Regions from separate parts of the Gracilibacillus pellucidus genome, predicted to be linked through region 1. Evidence: predicted binding sites of a transcription regulator. Region 1 holds the regulator's gene; each other region holds the start of a gene.
What was found. Region 1 encodes LexA, which represses DNA repair genes until DNA is damaged. Its sites were predicted from a motif close to CGAACATATGTTCG; they were not measured.
Positions count from the first base shown of each region.

Region 2: the regulator LexA is predicted to act here: its motif matches at 3,417-3,430, upstream of SH601_RS01265 (DNA endonuclease).
Region 3: the regulator LexA is predicted to act here: its motif matches at 3,847-3,860, upstream of ruvA (Holliday junction branch migration protein RuvA).

Region 1 is NZ_JAWZSR010000008.1:122,891-128,653, forward strand. It holds gene SH601_RS13660 (hypothetical protein) at 1-247, shown strand, start outside; gene SH601_RS13665 (hypothetical protein) at 530-1,228, shown strand; gene lexA (transcriptional repressor LexA) at 1,605-2,225, opposite strand; gene SH601_RS13675 (YneB family resolvase-like protein) at 2,487-3,149, shown strand; gene SH601_RS13680 (DUF896 domain-containing protein) at 3,223-3,447, shown strand; gene tkt (transketolase) at 3,618-5,618, shown strand; gene SH601_RS13690 (YneF family protein) at 5,759-5,763, shown strand, end outside.
Region 2 is NZ_JAWZSR010000001.1:271,136-276,898, reverse strand. It holds gene SH601_RS01280 (motility associated factor glycosyltransferase family protein) at 1-1,172, opposite strand, end outside; gene SH601_RS01275 (DUF8042 domain-containing protein) at 1,162-1,770, opposite strand; gene SH601_RS01270 (hypothetical protein) at 2,456-2,725, opposite strand; gene SH601_RS01265 (DNA endonuclease) at 3,471-4,331, shown strand; gene SH601_RS01260 (flagellin N-terminal helical domain-containing protein) at 4,793-5,743, opposite strand.
Region 3 is NZ_JAWZSR010000006.1:2,294-8,056, forward strand. It holds gene tgt (tRNA guanosine(34) transglycosylase Tgt) at 1-840, opposite strand, end outside; gene queA (tRNA preQ1(34) S-adenosylmethionine ribosyltransferase-isomerase QueA) at 856-1,884, opposite strand; gene SH601_RS11145 (DUF2905 domain-containing protein) at 1,915-2,115, opposite strand; gene ruvB (Holliday junction branch migration DNA helicase RuvB) at 2,112-3,113, opposite strand; gene ruvA (Holliday junction branch migration protein RuvA) at 3,207-3,806, opposite strand; gene SH601_RS11160 (BofC C-terminal domain-containing protein) at 3,990-4,532, opposite strand; gene SH601_RS11165 (polysaccharide deacetylase family protein) at 4,884-5,763, opposite strand, start outside.

The DNA of each region.
Region 1 (5,763 bases):
AGAAATAGAGGGTATCTTTGTTCAGCCGGGTGTACCTGTAATTGGAGCTGCTGGTATTGATCTTGTTCAAGGTATTCTATTTAAAGTAGTATTGAAAACAACGATTACGGTTACACGACCAGTTATCCAAGATGCAAGCGGAAATGTTTGTGATGTTAATCCAAACCGTTGTGAAACGCCAGGCGCTATACCGACACAGACATTACCAGCACCGCCAAATGGTGGAGGCATTTTACCTTTACCATAGGTTAATCATCTAACAAGGTTAGTTAAGACTGGATAGTCAGTACAAAAAATGCAATCAACTGGCTGTTCTTGTTATATATTGGAGAAAGCTATGAAACTAGAATGAACAACGAAAGAAATAATTGCAAATCGCTGCACAGCTCTAGGATTTGCAGTCATTGAAGTATCAATTGCACTAAAAATAAAAGATCTTATGCCATGAGCAGTTCTGCGATAGTTGGAAAATGGCTAGCAAAATTAAAGTTAGTTTCATAATGAAATAAGAGTGAAAGGAAGCGATATAATGGCAAGTAACAATTGTGGTGTTAAAGTTGAGGTTCCTGCAAAACTACCTTTAAGACCAAAAGCGAAAAAGAAAGTAGAAGGTTGTAACTGTAATGTGACAGAACCAGTAATAAAACCAGCACAATTAACCAACGATTGTGTAGTAGTAAACTCATTAGTAGGAACAAAGACCGTACAAAAAGTGGCGGAGTCAACATTACCAATTACAGCGTTTGCTGGTTTAGGTGTGTTAGATGATATTGTTTCTGTTAATATTGTACCGAATTTAGATGCTGTAACACAAAATGCACGTGTTATTAAGGATAAAGTAGTTAATATTGGTCTTTTACCTGCATCCATTACAATCTCTATTTTAGATATTGAATTGCCCGTTACGTTGGATACTAGTCTTCCATTCCAAGAACACACCGACTTCCCTGGAGCATGTCCAGAAGATACGTTAACGGAAACACCATTGGAAATCGAAGGTATCTTTGTTCAGCCAGGTGTCCCTGTAATCGGGGCAGCAGGAATCGATCTTGTTCAAGGTATCCTATTTAAAGTAATCTTAAAAACAACGATTACGGTAACACGTCCAGTAATTCAAGACGCAAGCGGTAATATTTGTGATGTCAATCCAAATCGTTGCGAAACGCCAGGTGTTGCACCGACACACACATTACCAGCACCGCCAAACGGTGGAGGAATCCTGCCATAAAGTAAAAAGACATTTGATGAGTGTAAATTGGCCTGTATAAATCTTCTATACTCGATCAAAAGATTTCAGGTAGTCCTAACATGAAGAAAGATACGGTCTGCTACTATTTTTCTTTCAATGAGCATATATCTAGAAGTGACATTAGCAGATATTCCATTGACAAAGAGGTACCTTTGTTTAATTAGACGTACCAGTAATGTGGGATACAAGCGCTACAGTCATCACCATCATAAGAAAAATATCCTCTTGGCAGTATGAATCAATTGCCAAGGGGATTATTATGGGCAAAATAGTTAACATAATATTATTATGGTATTAAGAAAAAAGAAGTGCGACTATAATAGTGCGCACTCTATATCAGGCAGGAGGTATCCATTTAAACGGTTCGATATAACCCTACGACTTTCCCTAAAATACTAACATTTTCGTAAATTAATGGCTCCATTGTTGCATTTTCAGGCTGTAGGCGAATATGGTCTTTTTCTTTAAAGAAACGTTTAACCGTAGCCTCACTATCTTCTGTCATTGCAACAACAATATCTCCATTTTCAGCTGTGTTTTGCTGTTTAACTACTACTTTATCATCGTTTAAAATGCCAGCTTCTATCATACTATCGCCTTCAATAATCAATACAAATAATTGGTCGCTTGCATGCATTTCGTTATAAGGAATTGGGATATACTCTTCAATGTTTTCAACAGCAGTAATCGGTAGACCTGCTGTAACTTTCCCGATAACTGGTGCAAAAGTAGCCTCAGATTTTGGAATAGTAATTTCGCCTTCTTGTGGAAGGACTTCAATAGCCCTTGGCTTCGTAGGGTCACGACGAATGTAGCCTTTCTTTTCTAATCTAGCCAAGTGTCCATGAACAGTTGAGCTTGATGCTAGGCCGACCGCTTCCCCAATTTCACGAACAGATGGTGGATATCCTTTTAATTCTACTTGCTGTTTAATATAAGCCAAAATCTCTTCTTGCCGTTTTGATAGATTTGTCATATTAAAATCTCCTCACACGTATTATTTATTAAGTAAATTATAGCACAGCAACAATTGTTTTACAAACATTCGTTCGAAAAATCTGTTGACATGAACATTCGTTCGTGTATAATATGGTTACGAACAAAAGTTCTGTGGAGGGATAATATGTTAAAAAATTTATCGAAAGTTGACATTTTTTACTTAGTTGCCTTTATACTAGCTATTATCTTTTTATATTATTCTGTAGTAACTAGTTTATAAAGTAGGAGAGTAAGAAAAATGACTAATGCAATTATTTATTGTCGTGTAAGTACAGAGAAGGATGCACAAGAAACTTCTCTTAAAAGACAAGCAGAAGAACTACAATATTTCGCTAATCAATATAATTTTAATGTGTTTAAGACGATACAAGAGAAACAGAGCGGCTATGAGATTGAAAGAGAGGGTGTCTTTGAAATGTTAGAATCATTTCAAAATGGACAAGCTGACACCCTTCTGGTTCAGGATGAGACTAGACTAGGTAGAGGAAATACGAAAATAGCTTTGTTACATCAATTGAATCGTTTAGGTATATCGATTTACACATTATCACATAATGGTGAGCTTCATTTGTCAGAAGGGGATTCAATGGTTTTGCAAATTGTGTCCATAGTAGAAGAGTATCAGCGAAAATTACATAATGCCAAAATAAGACGAGGAATGAAAAAAGCAGTAAGCAACGGCTATAATCCAGCTAAAAACCTTTCTAATCAACATCTTGCGACAGGACGTGAGCGAAAAGAATTCCCGATTGAAGAAGTTGTTAGATTGAAGGGCAATAAGCTTACGTTTCAAGAGATTGCATCTGTTCTTAGAGGAATGGGTTATGATGTATCCAAAGCAACGGTACATCGCCGTTACCAAGAGTATCAAACACTTGAAAAATTACAAGATGAAGATTAGAATGATAGGGAGTATAGACGATGATGTCATATACTTTTTTTCATTTTTAAAAGGAATGAGGTGTACAATCTCGATGTTATCACAAGATAAAATTGCTCGAATTAATGAGCTTGCAAATAAATCGAAAAAAGAAGGCTTAACAGTAGAAGAAAAACAAGAACAAAAAGAATTACGTGAAGCTTATTTGAAAAATGTGAGAAAATCATTTAAAAATCATATGAAGGGGATGACAGTCGTTGACCCGAATGGGAATGACGTTACTCCGGAAAAACTTAAAAAGTTACAAAAGAAAAAGTAGTATTTTGCTGCTTTTTCTTTGTTTATACAAGAAAATTTTGTTAAACATTGCTGTTTTTGAAGAAAATGCTCTGTTTTTGAATAGAGATACTTGTCTTTGACTTCATTTCGTTATAGGATTATAGATGTGCGTACATATTTTTTTGTATATTGAAAGGGGACAAATTTACGATGGCAAAGCAAATTGAACAAAAGTCTATTAATGCTATTAGAACATTATCAATAGACGCTATTGAAAAAGCTAATTCTGGTCACCCAGGGTTGCCTATGGGCGCAGCACCAATGGCATATACTCTTTGGACTGAACACATGAACCATAACCCGAAAAGTTCTAAATGGTTTAACCGTGACCGTTTCGTATTATCAGCAGGACACGGGTCAATGTTGTTATACAGCTTACTACATTTAGCTGGTTATGATGTATCAATCGATGACCTAAAAGAATTTCGTCAATGGGGTTCTAAAACACCAGGTCACCCAGAAGTTCATCATACAGATGGAGTAGAAGCAACTACTGGACCACTTGGACAAGGTATTGCGATGAGTGTTGGTATGGCAATGGCTGAAAAACACTTAGAAGCTAAATATAATAAAGATGACTTCAATGTTGTAGATCACTACACATTTGCACTTGTAAGTGATGGTGACTTGATGGAAGGTATCTCACATGAAGCGGCATCTCTTGCTGGTCATTTGAAATTAGGCAAACTTATTGCACTATATGATTCTAATGATATTTCCTTAGATGGTGAGTTGAATAAAGCATTTTCGGAAAATGTAGAAGATCGTTTTAAAGCATATGGATGGCAAGTAATCCGTGTAGAAGACGGAACAGATACAGAATCTATCTCTAAAGCACTTACAGATGCAAAAGCAAACACTGATCAACCTACATTAATTGAAGTAAAAACAGTAATCGGATTTGGTTCTCCTAACAAATCTGGATCATCTGCATCACATGGTGCACCACTTGGTCAAGATGAAGTGAAACTAACAAAAGAAACTTATGCTTGGGATCATGAAGAATTTGCTGTTCCAGATGAAGTATACCAAGATTTTGAAACGAAAATTGTTGAAAACGGTAAAAAAGCTGAGCAAGAATGGAATGAACTATTCGATGCATATAAGAAAGCTTATCCTGAATTAAGCCAAGAATTAGAGGATGCAATTAATGACAAACTTCCAGAAGGATGGGAGAAAGAATTACCTGTATATGAAGCTGGTACTCATGCAGCAGCTACTCGTGCTACATCTGGTGAAGTGTTAAATGCGGTGGCTAAAGCAGTACCATCATTATTTGGTGGAAGTGCCGACTTAGCTGGATCTAACAAAACAAACCTAAAAGATGCTGGTGATTTCTCAGCAGCTGAACCTGACAAGCGTAATATTTGGTTTGGTGTACGTGAATTTGCTATGGCTGCAGCGCTTAATGGTATGGCATTACACGGTGGCTTAAAAGTGTTCGGTGGTACGTTCTTCGTATTCAGTGATTACTTACGTCCAGCAGTTCGTTTATCTGCTATTCAAAACCTACCTGTAACATATGTATTAACACATGATTCTATTGCAGTAGGGGAAGATGGTCCGACTCACGAGCCTGTTGAACAATTAGCAGCGTTTAGAGCAATGCCTAATCTTTCTGTTATCCGTCCTGCTGATGGAAATGAAGTACAAGCTGCGTGGCGTTTAGCTGTTGAATCTACTTCACAGCCAACTGCATTAGTACTTACACGCCAAAACTTGCCAACATTACCTGGTACTGCTGAACATGCGTATGAAGGTGTGAAAAAAGGTGGATATGTCATTAGTCCATCAACGAAAGAAACACCTGATGCAATTCTTGTTGCAACTGGATCTGAAGTACAGCTTGCAGTAAAAGCACAAGCAGCATTAAAAGAAGAAGGTAAAGATGTAAGTGTTGTAAGTATTCCGTCATTTGATCGTTTCGACAAACAAGATGCAGCTTACAAAGAATCTGTATTACCAAGCACAGTAAGAAAACGTGTTGGTATTGAAATGGCTTCTTCATTAGGTTGGGAGCGATATGTTGGCCTAGAAGGTAAAATTATTGCAATCGACACATTTGGTGCTTCTGCAAATGGTGACAAGATTATCGAAGAATATGGTTTCACTGTTGAAAATGTTGTGAAACATGTGAACGAATTATTCTAATATAATGGTTGATGGGACAGAGGAGAAGTTCCTCGTCCCATTTTCTTTTTTTAAACAGTAGTTATACATAAGTAGTGCTTGTATTATTAATCGACTTTTAATATACTGTATTAGAGAGAAATTGAAGGAGGAACAAGTAAATGAG
Region 2 (5,763 bases), on a different contig from region 1:
TCGGTAACTTGATTATTATATGGAACACCCTCAGCAAAACGTTGATTATTCTGAAACGATAAATTTTGTCCTACTAAATATATTGAAGAGAATCCCATTTTCGCGAGTAACTGAAAAGTAAGCAAAGCAATGGATGATGCATCTTGTATAAGTGGAGTTGCATTTTTTTCTGTTAGAAGATAGTTTGAAAATGTATCTTGACTAGTAACCATATGTAGTAACTCACCTGGATAATCGTATAGAGTTTCATGCCCGACCGTACTTCCAAATATTAGAGGAATATTAGTCAACTTCTTGTCTTTCAACTTTTGTAATACACGTTGATTCCGTTCTTTTGGATCATATGAACATGTCGCATCAGGGTATATTTCATGTTCGATCAAAGCATTTATAGCTGATCCTACAGAAAAAATATAGGCTAATTTATTTTTTTTTATATATTTTAAATTCTCAAATTCTTCATTTAGACTAGGTCCAGCGGAAACTATAATCGCCGGCTTACCTACAAAGTTTTTCTCGTCTAAATCCCTTAATACATTAGGAGTACTGATTACTTTTGTAAAATTCGTTACTGCGTTAATAATCCATCTCTGTTGAAAGTTAGCATTAACAGAAATGCTAGCTACTTTACCTTTTAATATTTTTTTTAAAGTTTCATATACCTCATCCAACTCCAATTGATAAATCTGACGATAAGACGGTAACGAAAAGATCCTCACCACATTACTATACTTAGTAGCAAGATTCGGCAATTCATTAAATAATTGTGCTTTATCATGAATGAATTGTTGAACTGCTCCATATTTTTTCAAAGAAAAGTTTGTTAGAAACTGCTTAGCTATCTCCATATTCGGTTCATAAATAGTAAAAGTTAATTGTGGAAACTTATTCGCTAGTAAAGGAATATGATAACCTAATCCCGCACCAAATACGATGATATGCTCAGCATCACCTTCTACCTCAAACTGTTCTATTACTCTACTTACTTCTTGTTCAGGATTATATTTACTATGAATATACTTATATTTTCCTTCTACCTCTACTTTAAGCGTTGGAACCCCTTGCTTAGAATCTTCTACTATAGTAGTGTCTGTCTCATCTTCCATTGTATTCAATTGTTCTAATAACGGACGATTCTTCAAACGTAAAAAATCTCTATTTTCAATTAACATTTGTTCGACTTCCTTCTTGGTCAATAGTCTTTGTTAATAACTGCTGTAATTGTTCTAGTAATGGTTTCATTTCATAGTTAACAATATCAACAATTAAGATCGTATCTTGATTCTCAACCGCTTCTGCTAATTCTGCCACATTACTCTCTAATTGTTGATAGATTTCTACATATGACACCCAGTCACTTGGTCTTTCTATAAATTTATCGACTGTTGCAATCACATCCATCAACCACTGTATCCCGTCAGTCATCTGTTGAAATCTATTCCATGTATCTGCTTCAACACCCTGATAAAATTGTTCAACCAATGTATCTATTGCAGGTAGTGCATTTTGCAAATATTCTTCTGCTGATAGTAATGTTTCATTTATGTAAACAGACTTTGTCTTAGCAATGACTTTTATCTGCAAAATCTCGTCGATATATCGTTCTATGTATAAATGATGATCCGAATAAATTTCCTGATTATCAATAATAAGGTGACTGAAGATCAATTCCGTTCCGATTAATTGATTGATCGCTTCAATTACACGTTCTACAGTAATATCTTCATCTATTGTAAGTGACTTTTGATTATCATTTAGTGTTAATTGCATAGTGGTCCTCCTTGAAAATACTTGTATGTATTATATCGGTTGAGAATGGAGAAAATTAAATAGCAAGAAAGGATTACGGACAAAAAGAAGATATTTTCTCTAACAATTCAACATGATTCACACAAAATATACTATGAAACAATAGAAAAATTATTATTGCTATACAGATTCCCGTTATCAGATACAAGATTATCTCAGCATCTGAAGCACTTGTTTCTCCCTCATTTTTATCATTATCGATTGTCTTTTCTGAACTACTAGCATTCGATTTATATATCCGTATATTGCATATTCTCGCTAGCCGATACCATTTTTTTACTTGAACATTCTTTTTCCACGTATGTATAACTTTTTCACATATAAAAGCAAATACACTAGCCACTAGGATGTATAGCAATGTATTTAACACTAGATTAATAACGTTCAAGCAAGAATCTTCTATCTGTGCCGATAATAGTATGAAATTAATATAGATTATCAAATAGAATGCTCCTACTATGATACGCCATATCCATTTTAAACCATTCACCTCTCGCTTCGATCTTTCCCAATCATGCTTCAATAATTCGGAAATCCGTTCATGTAATTCTTTCCATTTGCATTTTAAACATTTCTCACTTTTACTCTTAAAGCAATCTTTTTCATTCCTATCATTAGGACAGCACGTACATTTATCAAAGTACTCCTAGTCACCTATCATAGTTTCTACTAACTTCACAATCTCTTTATCTTCTGGATCATTCGGATTTAAACGGACATAGAGAAATGCCAAGAATTTTTGTAAAATTTTAGCATCCTTTGTATAAGACACTTCTTCTAATTTTTCCCGTATATCTGCTCGCCATTGCTTTCTTTCCTTTGTTATGTACTTCGCTTTATGTTTTTCACCAAATTGATGAATGGTAACGAATGCCGTAATTACAGCAGAAATCACACCTACCAGTATATGTTCCATAACAGTATCCTCACTTCTATTTAACTTTTATATATCACTAGTGTCGCATTAAAATAATTTAACTCAGAGTTAAAATCAGAACATTCCAATAATTTATTCCGCCATAAAAATTCCAAAATAAAAAAACAGCACATGGACAAATTTACTCAAAAAACATTAGTTGAACAATTACTTTCACAAGAACAAGTGAAAACTATCCATACAAAATCGTACAGAGAATGCATGACGATCGAACTATTTTTCAAACCTGTAAAACAGTACTTAAACATTAAATAGTTTTATGATCAGAACAACAAATTGCACATAATCAAGTCTAGATCGTGTACTGCTTAAGCGCGTTAATACAACTCGAAACTAAAAGCAAATAAATAAGTCGATATTTATATACTGCCTTGTAGAAATTTATACATATATGGATACGTAAAATCGATATTGACTACCTTTGCTTATCTGTCTTTCATTTTCATCAAATAAGTAATATTAAACAGACAAAAAGTTCAGTATAACTTCATGCGAGACTAATGAGTTATTACTATCACCTGATAGGATTGCAATAATTATTTCTTCATCTTCTATTGCGAAGCTTGTTAGCGTATATTTTAAAATCACATTTATGTAATGAAGTTCATGACTTAATTAATAAACAACCGTTGCTTAATTGCTAGCTTTTTAATTATTCTTAACCATTTTACAAACATACGTTCTTTTTGTATTATAGAACTATAAAAGAAAGGAAGTGATTCATTTGAATTCTATTAACCAATTAAGTACTATACAACAAAATGTTCTTATTGCTTCTATATTAGGAGATGGGGAAATCACAAAGCTGTATAAGAATAGCCGCCGCAAAAATAATAGTTATCGTGAGCACTTTTCACGGGCTCAGCTTGCTTACCGTCAATGGAAACTGAAAATACTTTCGCCATTGTTGTATATCAATAAACATCAAGATACTCTTCGTTCTAAATCAATGCCTCTTTTCACTGATATTTTCGATGACTTCTACGATCCCTATGGTAATAAAGTAATACCAAGTAGACTTTTGTCAAAATGCACAGATATTAGCTTTCTCGCTACTCTCTACATGGATGATGGTACATTATCTATCTCTAGACGAATCAATCATCGACTCAAAAAGATTTATCTCATTCCTAATGTCTATCTTTATCTACAATCCTTTCAGCATGAAGATCTCATTCGGTTAAATGAACATATACGCTCACACTTTGATATCCTTTTTACTATTAGCAAAAGAAAAGATGGACATGGTAGAATTCTTCGCTTTACATCTACTGTCAACACTTATCATTTTTTAGACATGATCAGTAGTGTTACCTCTCAGTGCCCAATTATGAACTATAAAACAAATTGGTTATATCGTTTTGAACAGGAAAAACAGAAATATCAATTAAGTTATCCAGAATATGAGGTAATTGCAACCTCTTCTGAACGCACTAAACCTTATAGTGCAGCAGAGATAGAAAAACTAATAACTTATAAATTGCAAGGTATGACAGATAAACAGATTGCAATTGCTTTACAACGAACCTATTGGTCAATCGTTAATAAGTTGAGAGAATTGCGTAATAATGGAATTTACCAGTAAAAGCAAATCCTACATTAAACAACTTCCTTTACTTCAAAAGAAAAGACCCTAGCACAATCGCTAGGATCTCCTCTACTAAATCAGTATCTATTAACCTAATAATTGAAGTACTGATTGTGGTTGTTGGTTGGCTTGCACTGCCTCAATGTCTTTCGATCATTGGTTAGACTATATCTTCATCCTAAGCGACCTAGGAGCTGGGCACTTCGAACAGTATTTGCACTGTCCTATGGATTTCATCACCATTGCAATTGCTTTAGGTGGTCTAACCTAGTCGTTGAACCTTCTCCACTCTTTCGAGACAGGAGCTTGGCTGCTGATTATCCATTTATCTTTATCATTTTCATACCATTACGTTTGTCGTTTCCAACTCCGCTGTGGTTGACATAGCTTTAGGAAGTCCCAGCAATTCACCCAGTGATCATCTTACCCGTTACCAAGTAAGACGCCCGTTCAAATCATTAACCTAGTAGTTGTAACACTGACTGAGGCATTTGATTTGCTTGAGCTAACATAGACTGAGACGCTTGAGAAAGGATGTTAGCACGAGTCATTTCCATCATTTCTTTCGCCATATCAACGTCACGGACACGAGATTCCGCTGCTGATAAGTTCTCAGAAGAATTATCTAAGTTAGAAATAGTATGTTCTAAACGGTTTTGGAATGAACCTAATTGAGAACGCTGAGCTGAAACAGTTTCAATAGCATTATTGAATACTTCAATAGCTGCTGTTGCTTTATCGTGATCAGAAACATCTAATGCACTCAAAGTACCTGAAGAAGAAGTACCATTAGATACATCAGTTCCAGAAGTCAATGCAGCACCAGATACTACGGCACTAGCAACACCATGACCTGATACAGAAGCTCCGTTAGCAATTCCACTTGAACCACCAGCTATTCCAAGCGCCTCTGCATCCATACTTAAAACATTGATACTCATGCTTTGACCATTATTAGCACCAACTTGGAAAGTTGCACTAAAACCAGAACCTGATACGTTTAACATTTCTTTCGTATTAAATTCAGTTGTGTTAGCGATACGGTTCACTTCTGAAGTTAATTCATTGATTTCTTTTTGAATTTCTCCACGGTCTGTATCATTATTTGTATCATTGGCTGCTTGTGTAGCAAGTTCACGCATACGTTGTAAAATATTTTGTGTTTCTTGTAAAGCACCTTCAGCAGTTTGAATCATAGAGATACCATCTTGCGCATTACGGCTTGCTTGATCTAAACCTTTGATTTGCGCACGCATTTTCTCAGAAATCGCAAGACCTGCAGCATCATCACCAGCACGGTTGATACGAAGACCTGAAGAAAGTTTTTCCATTGAGTTTTGTTGTGCACCTTGGTTGATTCCTAGTTGACGGTGAGTATTCAACGCAGGAATATTATTGTTAATAATCATAATAAAATTTCCTCCTTGAG
Region 3 (5,763 bases), on a different contig from region 1:
TGTACCATTACGGGCAATTCTTGTTGGAAGTACACAGTCAAACATATCTACCCCACGGATTGCACCATCAATTAAGGAATCGGGTGAACCTACTCCCATTAAATAACGTGGTTTGTCTTCTGGTAAAAGTGGTGTAGTGAACTCAAGCACTCGGTTCATCACATCTTTCGGTTCTCCTACTGATAGACCACCAATAGCGTAGCCGGGAAAATCAAGAGAGGTTAAATCCCTCGCACTTAATTTACGTAAGTCTTCATATTCTCCACCTTGGATAATACCGAATAAACCTTGGACATCTTTTCTATCATGTGCCTCCAAGCACCGTTCTGCCCAACGACTTGTTCGTTCTACAGATTTTTTCATGTAAGCATGTTCTGCTGGATATGGAGGACATTCATCAAATGCCATCATAATATCTGATCCTAAAGCATTTTGAATCTCCATCGCTTTCTCTGGTGATAAGAATAATTTTTCACCACTTAAATGATTTCTAAAATGGACACCTTCTTCTTCAATTTTACGCAAATCACTTAAACTGAAAACTTGAAAACCACCAGAGTCTGTTAAAATAGCGCCATCCCAATTCATGAATTTGTGCAAACCGCCAGCCTCTTTAATAATATCATGACCAGGGCGCAACCATAGGTGATACGTGTTGGAAAGAATGATATTTGCTCCCATCTGATCCAACTCTTCTGGGCTCATTGTTTTTACCGTTGCTAAAGTACCTACAGGCATAAAAGTTGGTGTATCAAATGAGCCGTGTGGAGTATGCACTCGTCCAAGCCTTGCTCCTGTTTGTTTACATGTTTTTATATGTTCATATCTAATTGCTGTCATAATCGTTTCCTTTCCTTAAAGGATTAGCATAGCGTCACCAAAGCTAAAGAATCGGTAACGTTCAGCTACTGCCTTATTGTAAGCTTCTAAAATAAAATCTCGATCAGCTAACGCACTTACTAACATAATTAATGTTGATTTAGGCAAATGGAAATTCGTAATTAAACCATCAATTGCTTTAAATTGATATGGAGGATAAATAAAAATATCTGTCCAACCACTACGTTCCTCAAATAGACCACCAGTATCTCTAGCAATTGTTTCTAATGTTCTTGTAGATGTCGTCCCTACAGAAATAATCCGATCTCCTCTTTGTTTTACCGCATTTAATTGACCTGCTGTTTCTTTTGTCATTTGATAAAATTCCGCATGCATTTCATGTTCTTCAATACTATCCACACTAACTGGGCGGAACGTTCCTAATCCAACATGAAGTGTAATAAAGGCAATCTCTACACCTTTTTGTTTCAATTGCTCTAGCAAGTCTTCTGTAAAGTGTAGCCCTGCTGTAGGAGCAGCAGCAGACCCCTCTTCTTTTGCATAGACGGTTTGATAACGATCACGTTCTTCTAACTGCTGTTTAATGTATGGTGGTAGTGGCATTTCACCTAATTCGTCAAGCACTTCATAAAAGATACCATCATAATCAAAGCGAAGGATTCTCCCTCCATGCTCTTTTATTTCAGTACATGTCGCTGTTAGTTTACCCTCACCAAAGCTAATAACGGTACCTTCTTTTACCTTCTTAGCAGGCTTCACAAGTACTTCCCAGTGATCTCCTTCTAATTGTGTTAATAATAATACCTCTACTTTTGCACCTGTATCTTCCTTAACTCCGTAAAGACGTGCAGGTAACACTTTCGTATTATTTAACACGAGGCAATCACCAGGTTTTAAAAATTCTACAATATCATAAAAATGATGATGATGAATCGAACGATCCTCTTTGTTTAATACCATTAATCTAGAACTTGTTCGATCTGCTAATGGAGTCTGTGCAATCAGTTCTTCTGGCAGATCAAAATCAAAATCTTCTATCTCCATCTTTATTTCTCCTTTTTCATTTCACACTATTTATTTAAAACGTCCAATAATAGCAAAAATTACTGTTAAGATAATGCTAATTACAATAGAAGTCATTATAGGAAAATGAAAAGAAACATTACCTTTCTTAAAACTAATGTCTCCAGGTAATTTCCCAATAATCCCCCATAATAAACCAATAATGATACATACAACTCCTATTACAATAAAGATTTTGCCAATGTCCGTCAAGTACGAGGCACCTCCTGGTTGAAATGCTCATATGCCTTCTGGGTCACTAATCTTCCTCTTGGGGTACGCTGTATAAAACCTTGTTGTAATAGATAAGGTTCATAAACATCCTCAATCGTTTGCGATTCTTCACCAATTGAAGCTGCGATGGTGTCTAACCCAACAGGCCCCCCCTGAAAACTATCGATCATTGCTATTAATAATTTATGATCAATTTGATCAAGTCCTTCATGGTCCACTTGTAGCATTTCTAATGCTCTCTGGGTCGTTTCAAGGGAAATACTCGCTTCACCTTTTACTTGTGAAATATCACGAACTCTTTTTAATAATCTATTAGCAATACGTGGTGTTCCACGTGATCTCCTCGCAATCTCCCATGCTGCTTCTCGATCAATTTCTACCTGAAAAATATCACCTGTTCGTTCTACGATTGCGCAAAGATCGGCAACTTCATAAAATTCTAATCGAGAGAGTACACCAAAACGATCACGTAATGGTGCTGTTAAGAGACCTGCCCGTGTTGTCGCACCTACTAATGTAAAAGGTGGTAAGTCGAGCTGAACAGAACGAGCACTCGGCCCTTGCCCAATCACGATATCTAAACAGAAATCTTCCATTGCAGGATAAAGTATTTCTTCTACCGCTCTTGGCAAACGATGAATCTCATCAATAAAGAGAACATCCCCTACTTCTAATGAAGATAATATAGCAGCCAAGTCACCGGATCGTTCAATAGCGGGGCCCGATGTCTGTTTAAATTGCACGCCCATTTCATTGGCAATAATTTGAGCCATCGTCGTTTTACCAAGTCCAGGTGGGCCATATAGTAAAACATGATCTAATGCTTCATCCCGCATTTTAGCTGCTTCAATGAAAATCGATAAATTTTCTTTTGCTTTATGTTGTCCAATATATTGTTTTAGTACTTGTGGGCGGAGACTGAGCTCTTCAACGATATCTTCTTCTTGTATTTCACCTGAAATAATTCGCTCCTCCATCATTCGTCCCCTTTCAAAACTGACTTTTGCTTCCTGATAAGTTTCACTAACAATCTGTTGAAGTCTCAAGCTCTCATTGATTGCAGTCTCACTTTATAAGGATAACAACGCTAATGCTTTTCGAATATATGTATCAGCAGCATCACTATGCTCTTTTATTAATACTGGTTTGATTTTCTTAATTTCACTTTCAGAGTATCCTAGCGCCTTCAATGCTTCCATTGCTTCATTTAGTGCTTGATTACTCTGCTGGGTAGTTTCTGTCTGTTGTAGCATTTCTTCTGCCTGGTAATCGAATGGTAGCTTACCTTTCAGGTCCAAAATCATTTGTCTTGCTGTTTTTTTACCAACACCAGGGAAACTAGTTAAAAACTTTTCGTCTTCTTGTTCAATTGCGACAACAAAGTCACGAACAGATGTAGTAGCAAGTACTGCTAATGCACCTTTTGGTCCAATTCCGGACACGTTTAATATTTGTTGGAACAATGCTCTTTCATCTTGGTCTTGAAAACCGTACAAGATTTGCGCATCTTCTCTAACATAATGATACGTGTATATTTTTTGTTTATCGCCAACCTTTACCTGGAAACGATAAGGATTTGGACATACTAATTCATACCCAACACCATTTGTTTCTAATATAATACTTTGCTCTGTTATTTCCGCTACATCCCCATTTATATATGCAATCATAACACGTTCTCCTCTTCGTTCCAATTTCTATCACGATTAACAATCATATGTTCGTACATTAATTTTAGCCTATCCCTTATAGTTAATCAAGATAGGAACAATAATTTTATCATAGATATCAAAAACAAGTGAACATTATATATTTTTAGATTGAAATAATAAAGAACGGTGCTATTTCACCGTTCAACTGTTGACCGCTTTAATATCTTGATAAGAGCGAAATGTTTCTAACACTTCTAAATAGTCATCTTTTGAATTGATTTTGATACCTTCTTTTAATTGCTCGTGTAAGTATGTTTCTAACTCGTCTGTATCTATTTGATAAAATGACTGAACTGCTGCTTCCTGAATTGGTATTCCTTCAAAAATGGTTAATTGTCCATTTTTAAGACCGAAATATCCATTTGTTTTCAAATAAGGTGATATATCATCTACCTCTTGGCGAAAACGAATAAATCCCTCCGTTTGCTCCATTACTTGCCAATCTTGATAAGCTAACCAAAAATCTTCCATTGATGCAATCATTTCCTCTGTATATTCTGTTTCTATTTTTCCATCTATATATTGTTTTTCTAATGTTAGTTCGATAGTTAATGGATCTTGAATCATAACTTCTACATCGTCATTTTCCTCTGCCATATTATATTGATTAGTAAGCGATTGGATACTAATAACGCCAATTACTAAAACAATTACCATATTTAATAGGAACCATACTTTAGCCATGAAACCCCTCCAATAGAGCGTAGTTACTAGAGAGCATACCCATAATCAGTAAAAATATACAGGAATCCTTTCATAAACGAAAGAGCTGCCCGCATGATCAGATACCTGATTGTACGGACAGCCCTTTTTTTATTTTTACTTTCGCAGTCTAAAAGCGAGTGTATACTGTAATTCATGTCAGTGCTCGATGAAATAGCTCTCCGACATTCTTTTTGTTGATTGCGATATATTAGTACTGATCATCAACAGAACTTACGTTTTCTTTGTGATAAATACAGGTTCTAGATAAGGCTTGACTAAGAAGGATGTGTACATTCGTCTATTAAGTCCCCTCCTAAACTATTAAATGACTTAACTTGCAACACGTTTACAACGGTCATAACAATTAAAGCTGTATTCTTCCATGTCATTTGAAATAGGTATAGTTTCGAAACCTTTTTCTTGTAAATATTGTAATAACACATCTAAATGACTAGCTGTCTCCCCACGGTCATGCATCAAAATAATTGGCGTTACTCCACCTTTATCTAATTTTTCTACTTGAGAAATAACATTTGCTACATAGTCTTCCTCTGATAAATTCCAATCACTACTATCTACGTTCCAATCCCACAGTTTCAAATCATTTTCCTTAAATACTTTGCGGAAAGAGTCCGTAAAATATGGAATACTACCATAAGGAGTACGTACTAATTTAGAATGCACTCCTGTCATTTCCTCAATAGCTGCTTGAGTTGTTTTCATTTCCTCTAATGCTGATTGTTCGTCATGATAAAATTTCTTTAGAGCATGACTAACACCATGCGAACCAACAGAATGACCTTCTTTTACTGTACGCTTAACTTCATTTGGATGTGTTCTCATATTTGGTTCAAGCATAAAGAATGTTGCTTTTGCGTCATATTTCGCAAGTGTATCTAACAGTTCATTAGTAACGGTACTCGGACCATCATCAAACGTCAAATATACAACTTTACTATCTTCTTTGTGATCGGACTCGCTCTCTGTAGCATTAACAGCTAGCTCCTCTTCAAGCTCATCTTGTTTTTCATTATCCTTTGGCTCTGTTTCTTCGTCAGCTTTTGCTTTAGTTTCTTCTCCACTATCTGTCACTTCATCAGCTACCTGCACCGACTTCTGATCGCTTGCTGCCGAACCTTCTGATGATAGTTTATTATTGTCGACTATGACAAAAAACAGTAATATTGCTAATACAGCAATAACAATAAAT